One region of the Paenarthrobacter sp. NEAU-H11 genome, then DNA from elsewhere that is predicted to be linked to it. Evidence: predicted binding sites of a transcription regulator. Region 1 holds the regulator's gene; the other holds the start of a gene.
The links. The regulator HrcA, encoded in region 1, represses chaperone genes, less so after heat shock. The targets are predictions, from matches to a motif close to TTNGCACTCGNNNNNNNCGAGTGCNAA.
Positions count from the first base shown of each region.

Region 2: the regulator HrcA is predicted to act here: its motif matches at 2,156-2,182, upstream of ACQ3DC_RS03890 (Hsp20/alpha crystallin family protein).

Region 1 is NZ_JBNZGA010000005.1:179,730-185,507, reverse strand. Features, by position in the region: gene hemW (radical SAM family heme chaperone HemW) at 1-161, shown strand, start outside; gene ACQ3DC_RS08830 (DUF4870 domain-containing protein) at 216-638, opposite strand; gene ACQ3DC_RS08825 (DUF3097 domain-containing protein) at 788-1,636, opposite strand; gene hrcA (heat-inducible transcriptional repressor HrcA) at 1,813-2,826, shown strand; gene dnaJ (molecular chaperone DnaJ) at 2,905-4,032, shown strand; gene ACQ3DC_RS08810 (16S rRNA (uracil(1498)-N(3))-methyltransferase) at 4,035-4,829, shown strand; gene ACQ3DC_RS08805 (GerMN domain-containing protein) at 4,858-5,778, opposite strand, start outside.
Region 2 is NZ_JBNZGA010000002.1:278,290-284,067, forward strand. Features, by position in the region: gene ACQ3DC_RS03880 (histidine phosphatase family protein) at 1-494, shown strand, start outside; gene ACQ3DC_RS03885 (NAD(P)H-hydrate dehydratase) at 478-1,416, shown strand; gene ACQ3DC_RS03890 (Hsp20/alpha crystallin family protein) at 1,660-2,082, opposite strand; gene ACQ3DC_RS03895 (FAD-dependent monooxygenase) at 2,566-4,179, opposite strand; gene ACQ3DC_RS03900 (hypothetical protein) at 4,176-4,742, opposite strand; gene ACQ3DC_RS03905 (S9 family peptidase) at 4,967-5,778, shown strand, end outside.

The DNA.
Region 1 (5,778 bases):
TCGAAGTATCGTCGCTGGGCCAAGAAGGACGCCATGAGGTTGCGGGGCTGATCGCGGACGGCCTCGTGGATCCTGCTGCCGCGTTCAGGGGCAGGCTGGTCCTGACCCTCAAGGGCAGGCTGCTGGCAGACGCGGTGGTCCGCCGGGTCCTGCCGGACTGAACGGCACAAAGCAACGTGGGTCCGCGCCCCCGCGGGCGTGGACCCGTGCAGCCGCTACTTGATCCAGCGCAGGTTGTACTGGTAACGGTGCGGCTGGCCACGGTTGACATGGATGCCGGCCGCCACCGAGAAGCAGGTGAGCGCAATCCAGATGAGGGTGGCGATGACGGCAAAGATGTTGCCGATCACGGGGACGAAGACCACCAGGATGTTCGCCAGCAGGGCAGCAATGGTGGGCGGCAGGCTGAAATTCAGGGCTTCCTTGGATTCCTGTGCCGTGAAGGGCCCGCGGTCCCGGAAGATCAGGTAGATCAGCAGCGACGGAACGCAGCCCAGGATGCCCCCGAAGTGCGCCATGGTGGCCCATTGCCGGTCTTCGCTGGCTGTCAGGGGCAGCGCATTCGCGGGAACGCCGTGGTACTCCGAACGGCCCTGGCCGCCCGGGCTGTCCCTGTGATCACGTGCGTTTTCTGCCACAGTCTGTTCCTTCTGAAGTGCAATGGTGCCGGCTAAGAAAGCTTATTGGGTGCGGCGGCCTGCAATGTTGCAGGATCCGCAGTACCAAGAATACTTGGTACCGGCCCCATACCTGCCCCGGGATGCGCGGGCCGGGGCAGAACCGTCCTTCAGGGCACGGTGAGGAAGTCGATGACTTCTTCGACCCTCCCCAGCAGCGAGGCTTCCAGGTCGGCGTACGTTCGGACGGCGCCGAGCAGTTTCTGCCAGCCAAGCCCGATGTCCTCCTTTGTGGCATGGGGCCAGCCGAACGCTGCGAGAATGCCGGTCTTCCAATCCTGCCCGCGCGGCACTACCGGCCACTGCTCAATGCCCAGGACCGCGGGCCGGATGGCCTGCCACACGTCCACGTAAGGGTGACCCACAATCAGGACGTTCCCTGCAGCTCCCGGCGAGGCCATGACGGCGTCCGCAATGCGGGATTCCTTGGAATCCGGCACCAGGTGGTCCACCAGGACGCCGAGGCGCCTGCCCGGTCCGGGCCTGAACGCTGCGACGGCCCCCGCCAGGTCATCAATGCCGTGCAGGGGTTCGACGACGATGCCCTCCACGCGCAGGTCGTCTCCCCAGACCTTTTCCACCAGTTCGGCGTCGTGCTTTCCCTCCACCCAGATCCGGCTGGCCTTGGCCACCTGTGCCCGCTGGCCGGCGACGCGGACGGACCCGGAGGCGGTCCGGCCGGCGACGGCGCCGGCGGCCTGCCGCGGGGCCGGGGGCAGGAGCTTGATGGCCCGGCCTTCGAGGAGGAATCCGAAACCAAGCCGGAAGGACCGGGATTTACCGCGCCGGTCCTCCAGGGCAACCACGTGCATGCCGCCGGATTTTTCCACCCGGGTCACGGCGCCCACCCAGCCGGACTGGACGTCCTCAAGGACCATTCCCCGTTCAACGGGAACCTCGGGCAGTTCAGTCTTTGCGGGAGCGGACAAGTCGCGTGGGCCCCAGTTCTGGTACTGCATGGTTTCACTCCGCCTAGCGTTCGGTCACAGGTCCGGATTTCGCCCGGAGCGGTACCAATGCTAGCAACGGCGGGAGTCATAATAGACTGTTAGCACTGAGGCATGTCGAGTGCTAACCCTTGAGGTGGCACAGCGCGGGCGGCGCGGCCGCCCCGAACCCTGGATGGAGGTGGAGTGTGAGCGAGCCACGCAAACTTGAAGTGCTGCGTGCAATCGTGGAGGACTACGTCCACTCCCGGGAACCCGTCGGGTCCAAGGCCCTGGTGGAGCGGCACCATCTCGGTGTGTCCAGCGCAACGATCAGGAACGATATGGCCGCCCTGGAGGAAGAGGGCCTGATCACCGCTCCGCACACCAGCGCCGGACGTATCCCCACTGACAAGGGTTACCGGCTGTTCGTGGACCAGATCTCGGCGGTCAAACCGCTGTCCCAGGCCGAGCGCAGGGCCATCCAGTCGCTGCTGGAAGGATCTGACGACCTCGACGACGTCCTTGACCGCACGGTCCGCCTGCTGTCGCAGCTGACCAACCAGGTTGCCGTGGTCCAGTATCCGCACCTGAGCCGGGCACTGGTCCGCCATATCGAGTTCGTCCTCCTCGCGCCGCGCAAGGTGCTGGTGGTGCTGATCGCCAACAGCGGCAAAGTGGAACAGCGCGTTATCGACGTCGGCCAGGACCTGGGGGACGACGCCCTCGCCACCCTGCGGGCACGGTTCCTTGGCTCCCTTGCCGGCACTCCGCTGAACCAGCTCGCCCAGTCCCTGCCGGCAGTGGTGGCCACAGCCGGCCCGGGGCAAAGGCAGGCCGCCCATGCCCTCGCCGTCGGCCTCGAAGGCCTGGCCCAGAGCAGCAGGGAAGACCGCATGGTCATGGCGGGCACCGCCAACCTTGCGCGTTCCAACGTGGACTTTCCGCTCAGCATCGGACCGGTCCTGGAAGCACTCGAGGAACAGGTGGTCATGCTCCGCCTGCTGAGCGAAATGGCGCAGGACCACCGCGGGGTGGCTGTCAGCATCGGCCGCGAGAATCCCTACGACGGCCTTGCCGAGGCGTCCGTCGTTGCCACGGGGTACGGTCCGGACCACATTGCGAAAATTGGTGTCCTGGGACCAACCCGGATGGACTATCCCACCACCATGGCCGCAGTCAGGGCCGTTGCCCGCTACCTTTCGCGGATCCTGGGACCCTGACGTTTTCCCGTTCCCGGGCATGCAGATCATTTCCCGCAGTCCAACTGCAGGCAGTACAACAAGGAAGAGATACGAACTTTGAGCAGCCACTACGACGTCCTTGGAGTCTCACCGGAGGCCACGGGAGAAGAGATCAAGAAGGCCTACCGCAAGCTGGCGCGCACGCTCCACCCGGACGTCAACCCGGGTGAGGACGCGTCGGACCGCTTCAAGGCCGTGACCCACGCCTACGAGGTTCTTTCGGACCCGCAGAAGCGCCGCGTCTACGACACCACCGGCAACGAGAACGGCACGGACAACGGCTTCGGCGGAGGCAGCTACGCCGGCCAGGGATTCGCGTTCCAGGACATCTTCGACACCTTCTTCGGGGCCGGCGGAACAACGGGCCCGGCTTCCCGCGTCAGGCGCGGCCAGGACGCACTCATCAGTGTCCGCATCGAACTCCGCGACGCTGTCTTCGGCGTCAACAAGAAGCTGGAAGTGGACACGGCCGTCACGTGCCCCACCTGCGAAGGTTCGTGCTGCCGGCCGGGAACCCATCCGGAACGCTGCGACATCTGCGGCGGCAGCGGCCAGGTCCAGCGTGCCGTGCGCTCCATCCTGGGACAGGTCATGACCGCCGCCCCGTGCGGTACGTGCGAGGGCTTCGGCACCGTCATCAAGGACCCCTGCAATGAGTGCAGCGGCCAGGGACGCATCCGCAGCCGCCGTTCGCTGACCATCAAGGTTCCCGCCGGCGTAGCCACCGGAACCCGCATCCAGCTTTCCGGCCAAGGCGAAGCAGGTCCCGCCGGCGGTCCCGCCGGCGACCTCTACGTCGAGATCCGCGTGAACAACGACGCCACCTATGTCCGGGACAACGACGACCTCCACGCAACCCTGCACCTTCCCATGACCGCTGCAGCCCTGGGCACCGAGGTGAGCCTGGAAACGTTCGACGGACCGCAGGAGATCGACGTCAAGCCGGGCACCCAGTCCGGCGAGATCATCACCCTTCGCGGACTTGGCGTGACCCACCTTCGCGGGTACGGGCGCGGCGACCTGAAAGTGCACCTCCAGGTCGAGACTCCCGCCAAGCTGGACGCCGCGCAGGAGGACCTCCTGCGTCAGCTTGCCAAGATGCGAGGTGAACAGATCACCGAGGGCAAGCTTGCGGCCAGCGGGGGCATGTTCGCCAAGCTCCGGGACCGGCTCGGTAACCTGTAGCGGTGAGCAACCCGGTCTTTTTCACTCCTCCCGGTTCCCTTGACCAGCTGGTGGCGGGGGAAGTCTTTGTCCTGGAGGGGCCCGAGGCGCGGCACGCCGTCACGGTGAAGCGGCTTGCCCCGGGCGAGCCCGTTGACATCGTGGACGGCGCCGGGACGCGCATGAGCGGAAAGGTGCTTGCGGCGTCCCCCTCCGGGCTGGATGTTGAGTGCTCCTCCGTGGCCGTTGAGCCGCAGCCGGTAACAAGGCTGGTGCTGGTACAGGCGCTGGCGAAGGGCGACCGCGACGAACTTGCCATTGAGACGGCAACTGAACTCGGGATCGACGCCGTCATACCCTGGCAGTCCGAACGGTCCATCGTCCGCTGGAAAGGCGACCGGGCCGCGAAGGCCCACGCCAAATGGCAGTCCGTGGTCACGGCAGCCGCCAAGCAGGCGCGCCGCGCCTGGGTTCCCGAGGTGCGGCCCGTCGTCGACACCGCCGCGCTGGCCGGCCTCGTGGAGGCCGCAGGGCTTGCCGTCATCCTGCACGAGGACGCGGTTAGGCCCTTGCGGACAGTGCTGGAAGCGTGGCAGCGCGGCGGAACCCCAACGGAACCCCGCGAAGTCTTCCTGATCGTTGGGCCGGAAGGCGGCATCAGTCCCCGGGAAGTAACCCGGCTCTGCGGCAAGGGTGCTGTCACGGCCCTGCTGGGGCACCATGTGCTGCGCTCATCCACCGCCGGCCCCGCCGCCGTCGTGCTTGCCAGCGACGTCCTGGGCCGCTGGGCGGCGCATGCTGCCGAGCCTGCCGGTTGAGCAGGCCGCCGAAGCTGCAGCGTGCGGGCTAGCGGACTTTGAAAGCCCGCGAGTCCTCGTTCTGGTCCGGCTGCCCGTCGGCGCCGGCCTGGGCCACGCGCAACTCGTAGTCGCCGGAAGGCAGCGTGAGGGCAAGCGTGAAGATCCCTCCCTGTCCGGGCTGGGCGGAGGCCGTTGTTTCTCCGGTGAGGAACGGTACCTTGTTGCCGTCCTGCTCCGCCCGCTGGATCTGCCAGCGCAGCTTGCTGCCGGCCAGGGTGCTGCGGCCGGTGATCTTCACGCTTCCGTCGGCAATTTCCACATTTTCCTGCGGATCGATGATCCAGACGGGCGCCACCATGCCCGCGCCCCTCGTCATGAGGTCACCCAGCTGGATGTGGTCGAAAGCAACGTAGTCCGTGTGCCCGTCCACCAGGATCCGCACCCGGATCTGCTGCCCGGAGTCAATGAGCCCGGAGCTGGCCGCAGCGGCCGTGGCCGTATAAACAAGCTGCTGGACGGCACGGGCCGCCATGTCAGCGTCGAGGTTGCTGTTGAACGCGTCCTCGGACACGTCCACCGTAATAACGTCCTTGCCGGAAATCGAGGTGGCGAGCTTGCTGGGATTCTGCCACGGGGTGAAGAAGTCCGGATCAAGCGGCTTATCCTTCATCATCGCCCGCAGGGCACGCGTCACGGGGTTTTCCTGCTCCGGCACGTCCCGGAACTCCCGGTAAAGGAACACGCTGCTGCCGGTGCGGCCAATCCAGTACACCGGCGCCTTGTTGGAGGACTGCGTGGTTTCAAGGGGGGCGCTGGTGGATGGTGCGGTGCCGGTGGCGGCAGGCCCGGAGTTCAGGAGGCCGGTAGGTGCAGGATTGGGCTCGGCCAGGCACCCCGCCAGGAGCGGGCCCACTGCCAGAACCACTGCGAGGACCGCAGGGCGCGCACGGCCCCAGCGTCGTCCTGC
Region 2 (5,778 bases), on a different contig from region 1:
TCGCCGTGGAGGTGGCGGGCTGGCCCGTGAAGGTGCGCACCGATGAACGGCTCCGGGACCGCGAACTGGGCATCCTGGACCGGCTCACCCGGCTGGGCGTGGAGCAGCGTTACCCGGACGAGGTGGAACGCCGCGAATGGCTGGGCAAGCTGTACTACCGGCCGCCGGGCGGGGAATCCTGGGCGGACGTGGCCCTCCGGCTGCGCTCCGTCCTGGCGGAACTGAACAACCTCGGCACCGGGCATCGGGTGATGCTGGTGTGCCACGACGCCGTGATCATGCTCTTCCGGTACGTGCTTGAAGGGCTGAGTGAAGCAGAACTCCTGGACCTGGCGGACACCACCTCGGTCCTGAATGCCTCCCTGACCCGCTATGTGCGGCCCTCCGGCGCCGGCCGCTGGACGCTCGAAAGCTTCAATGTCGCGGACCACCTGACCGAGCAGGGCGTTGCTGTGACCGAACATGCCGGGGACGCCAGTGTCCACCCGCGGTGAGGCGGGCGCGGCCGGGGCCGCGCAGCCAGCCCTGGTGACGCCGTCGCTCCTGCGCGACTGGCCGCTCCCTGCCGCCGGCGAGGACAAGTACTCCCGCGGATCGGTATTGGTGGTCGGCGGGGCCCGGGCGACTCCCGGTGCGGCCCTGCTCTCCGGTGCTGCCGCCCTTCGGGCCGGCGCCGGGAAACTCACCCTGGCGGTCGCGGAATCGGTGGCTGTCCACGTGGGCGTCGCGCTGCCGGAGTGCGGGACAGTGGGCCTGCCGGAAACCCCCGGCGGGTCCGTAACGGCCGAGGGACTGGACCTCATTGCCCCGTACCTGGACAAGGCAGATGCCGTACTGGTGGGTCCGGGCCTCGATGACCTGGACCTGGCCGAGGAGCTGCTCCGGGCGCTGCTCGGGCGGGAGGCCGCCTCCGGGAAAGGGAACGACGGCGGAGGTCCCGCCGTCGTCCTCGATGCCTACGCTTTGGGTGCTTTGGCCAACGTGGAGGACCAGTCCGGTCCGTGGAAGGGGCGCCTGATCCTGACGCCCAATCCCAAGGAGGCTGAGATCCTGCTTGGCCGCGGGCTGGAGGACCTGCCTGCTGATGTCGCGGAGATTGCCGAACGGTACCAGGCGGTGGTGAGCTGCCAGGGCCTGGTCGCGAGGCCGCCGGGTGATGCTCCGGAAGAGGCGGAGCTCTGGAAAATCACCACGGGGTACGGCGGGCTGGGGACCTCAGGCAGCGGGGATGTCCTGGCCGGTGCCATCGCCGGCCTTCGCGCCCGGGGAACCAGTGAAGCCCAGGCTGCGTGCTGGGGCACCCATCTTCATGCGGCTGCTGCGGACAGGCTTGCCAGCCGGCTGGGACCCCTGGGCTTCCTGGCGCGCGAACTCGCGGACGAGCTGCCCGCGCTGATGCTGGAACTCAACACCTGATCCCTCCAGGTTAAAAGCAACGCGGGGTCACTTACGGTCCATCCGACGTGGTTTTTTGCGCGATAGGTGACCCCGCGTTGCTTTCTCCGGGCATGAGACGACCCCCGGCCGAAGCCGGGGGCCGCCATACCGGGAAGTGCGGGTGTAGGCTGCCGGTGCGCTTTAAGCGCTGTGGCGTGCATACTGTGCAATCCGCCCTAAAGGCAGTCAGCAAATCCCCGACTTTCCGATCCTGTGTTGAAGCTAGGCGGCAATCTCTTGCTTGGCCCCCTTCGTCTCAATTTCAATCTTGCGCGGCTTGGCCTTTTCGGCGACAGGAATCCGCAGCGTCAGGACACCGGCGTCGTACGTAGCCTTTACGTTGTCAGTATCCAGGGTGTCCCCAAGGATCAACTGGCGGCTGAACACGCCGCGCGGCCGCTCGGAGGCGATCAACTCGGTGTCCTTGCCTGCAGGGTCGGGGCGCTCGGCCCGTACCGTCAGGACGTTCCGTTCCACATCCAGATCCACAGAATCCAGTGCGACGCCGGGCAGATCAAAGGCGACGACAAATTCCTGGTCCTCCCGCCACGCGTCCATCGGCATCGCTGCCGGGCGCGCCGCCGTGCCGAGGACCTGCTGGGCCAGCCTGTCCAACTCGCGGAACGGATCAGTTCGCATCAACATGGCTTCCCTCCTCGTAAGAGACGGTCCAACACTTTTCCGCATCAGCCGATCTGTATTGGCTGATATAGATTTTTTATCACTGAGGAATCAGGTCTGCAAGGGGTTCCGAAGGGTATTTTTGAAGTTTTTTGCGGCCTCGCGGGACATGGGTGAGGGGCCCATCGCGGTACGCGAAGGCCCCTCAGATACTGCTTGTCAGCTCCGCGTCGGGTCCGGCCGCAGCGGCGCCGGGCCCGGATCCGGCACCGGCAGCGGGCCCGGGGGTTCCGGTGCGGGGAACGGATTGGGAGCCGGCGGGCCCGGGTGGCCGGGGTGGGCTGGATCTGGCTGGTCCGGGCCTGGTTCCGGCGGGAACGGCTCGGGCTCGTGCACTGGCGGGATGGTCATGTGACGTTCCCCTCTCACGTTTGATGGACGTGCCTTGGCGTGAACAGGATACGCCCGCCGCCTCAAGCCCACTAGGCCGGCGGCCCGCCGTTCCCGTCAGTCCGGGACGGCACCCACCAGCCGGAGCCAGGCACGCAACTGGTGCAGGTCCGACTCCCCGCAGCGGAAACCGACATGGCCGTCCGGGCGCACCGCAACGATGCCGCGGCCGGGATGGCTGCTGAGCCGATGCACATGGACCTTGCGCCCTGAAAACGCGAGCTCCGCGCCCGCCACATCCCAGCCGGCATCATGCTCCAGCAGAATGTGGACGCCCGGCGCGGCCGTCAGCTCGTGAAGGCGGGCGGGCTGCCCGCCGGTGGCTGCCGGCGCGTCCGGGAGCCGGTCCCCCGGCCGCGGCCACCGTGCTGCGGGCGGGGTGCCCTCCAGCGATATGCCGCTGTTCCGGTAGCGGACAAAAGGCTGTGCCAGCAGCCTGATGCCGGCAGACGTGAGGCGCCGCCGGCGCAGCAGCACCGGCAGCAACGGCGCGGAAACCGGAAGGAGGCCGCGGAGCAGGCGCGCAAGGGGGTGGGGTGACGCTTCCCCGAAAAAGATGACGTGGGTCAGGGCCAGCACGCGCCGGGCAGCGAGGCGGCGCTCGTAGTCATAGGAGCCGAGCAGTTCCGGGTGCGTCCCGCCGTCGGAAGCGAATCCAAGCTTCCAGCCAAGATTCAGCGCATCAAGGATGCCGTTGTTCATCCCCTGGCCGCCCGCCGGCGAATGGGCGTGCGCGGCGTCTCCGGCCAGGAACAGGTTCCCGCTGCGGAACCTGCTGGCCACTCGGTGCTGCAGGCGGACCTGTGCGGACCACCGCACGTCCCGCACCGTCGCCTCCAGCCCCGACCCCTGGACGAGCCGGGCCACTTCCCCCGCCGGGACTGCCGGCCCCAGCTGCCCGAACGGGCCGGCGGCATGCGGGTCTGCCGTGCGGGTGGCGAGCAGCCGCCACGTGGCGCCCTCGCCCAGGGCGAAAAGGAACGCAAGCCCCGCGCTTCCCACAGCGACATGGAGGAGTCCGGGGTCCAGCGGGCCATCGAGCTCCAGGTCGGCCAGGACTGCCTCCACCCGGTACGGCGCCCCGCTCCACTCGGCACCGACGAGCCCGCGCACGGTACTGGATTGCCCGTCGCATCCGGCGAGGAAGCGGCATTCGTGCTGCTCCAGGCCCTGTTCGTGCGGGTTGCCAAGGGTCCGGTTCGCCCCGGGGAAGTTGCCGTCCGCCAGCCGCAGGTCGGCGCGCAACGCTCCGCCCCTGCCCGGGAAGGCGGCGAGGCCACGGAACTCAACGCCCCAGTCCACCGGCACGTCCCGGGCTTTGAGCGCGCGCCACAGAACGTCTTCGACGTCGGCCTGACGGACCAGCGTCAGGTGCGGGAAGGCCGTGTCCGGAAGGTCTGCGTGGCCAAGCCTGGCCTGCACCACCCGCTTGCCGAGGTGGATGCGTGCCTCCGGGGTGGTGTCCCCCCGGCTGAGCAGTTCGTCCGTGACACCCAGCGGCCGGAGGCCCTCGAGTGCACGGGCGTGGAGCATCATTGCCCGGGAGGGGCGCACCCGTTCCGCCCGCCGGTCGACAATGCGTACGGTGGCTCCGTGGGCATGCGCCTGGAGCGCAGTTGCCAGGCCTGCAGGACCGGCGCCCACCACCAGGACGTCGCTGTGGACGGTCATGGGTGGCCAAGGAGCCGCCACCAGGCCGGGCCGGCCCCTGCGGCGGCAGCTTCCATCCGGGCCGGGTCTGCGAGCGCCTCATCCCGGCGCAGCCCGGGCAATACTTTGTACCTGATCGAGCCCGGGACGCTCACCAGTTCCAGCACCCGCCACAGGGATGCCGCGTAATGGTGTGCCCTTTCCGCGCCATCCCATTCGTAGAAGCCCCGATACACTCCGCGGTCGTCATGCGCGCACCAGAGCTTTGACACGAAACCAGGAAACCCGACGAAGAGCGGCGTGTTGAGCAGGCTTTCGGCTTCGAACAGGCGGTGCGCCCTGCCCCGCACCAGCCTGAGCCTGAAGGCGACAACGAGGGTGCACGGCTCCCCGGGCGCGGCTCTGACGGCCGTTTCCCGGTACACCCGCGACGTGCTGCCGTCCGCGAACTGCAGGACGCGTCCCACGTTTTCCCCGGGCAGGTGGACCTGCCGCCGGGCCAGCATCACGAAGCTCCTGCCCACACACCCGGCCACCGCCCGCCAGGCCTGGGCCCTGGGGGCCGGACCTTGTTCGCTGGACATTGCCGCTCTCCTTCCGCGCCCCCTGGTGTCCGTCCGGTCTGTCCCTCCACTCCCTCCACCGTCCCGCACACCGGTCCCCGCCCCTAGGGTCTTTGGCCCTTTTCACCCCGCACCGCTGCCGCGCGCACCGCCGTCGGACGCCCTTTACTCCCGGGCCGGGAGGCGGCGATCCCCCGGTAGCGAACGGCCGGATAATTGTCGGCGCGGATCTATATATTGAAGGAATGACCCAGACTCCGCTGCGGGACTCCGCCGCCACTGCCGCTCCCACACCGCCGGTTGCCAAGAAGATCCCGTCCGAACGTGTCCACCACGGGGACGTTTTCGTGGACAACTACGAGTGGCTGCGGGACAAGGAATCCGCCGAAGTGGTGGCGCACCTGAAAGCCGAGAATGCCTACCAGGAAGCGGTCACCGCACACCAGGAGCCGCTGCGCGAGGCCATTTTCCAGGAGATCAAGGGCCGCACCCAGGAAACGGACCTCTCCGTGCCGCACCGCAAGGACGGCTGGTGGTACTTCAGCCGCTCCGTGGAGGGCAAGGAATACGGCATCCAGTGCCGGGTCAGGGCCGCGGACACCGGGGACAAGGTTGCCGACTGGACCCCGCCCGCCGTCCAGCCCGGCGTCGAAATCCCCGGCGAGGAAGTCCTGCTTGACGGCAACGTGGAGGCGGAGGGCAAGCCGTTCTTCTCGGTGGGCGGCTCGGCCGTAACCGTGGACGGCACCCTCTACGCCTATGCCGTGGACAACTCGGGGGACGAGCGCTTCACCCTCCGCATCAAGGACCTCAGCACCGGCGAGCTGCTGCCGGACGTCATCGAGAACATCTTCTACGGCGTTGCCTTCTCCCCCGACGGCACCCGGATTTTCTACACAATGGTGGATGATTCCTGGCGCCCGTACCAGGTGAAGGCGCACGTCCTGGGCACGCCTGTGGCCGACGATGTGGTCATCTACCAGGAGGACGACGCCGCCATGTGGCTGGGCTTCGAGCTCTCAGCTGACCGGCGCCACCTCGTGCTGGGCATCGGGTG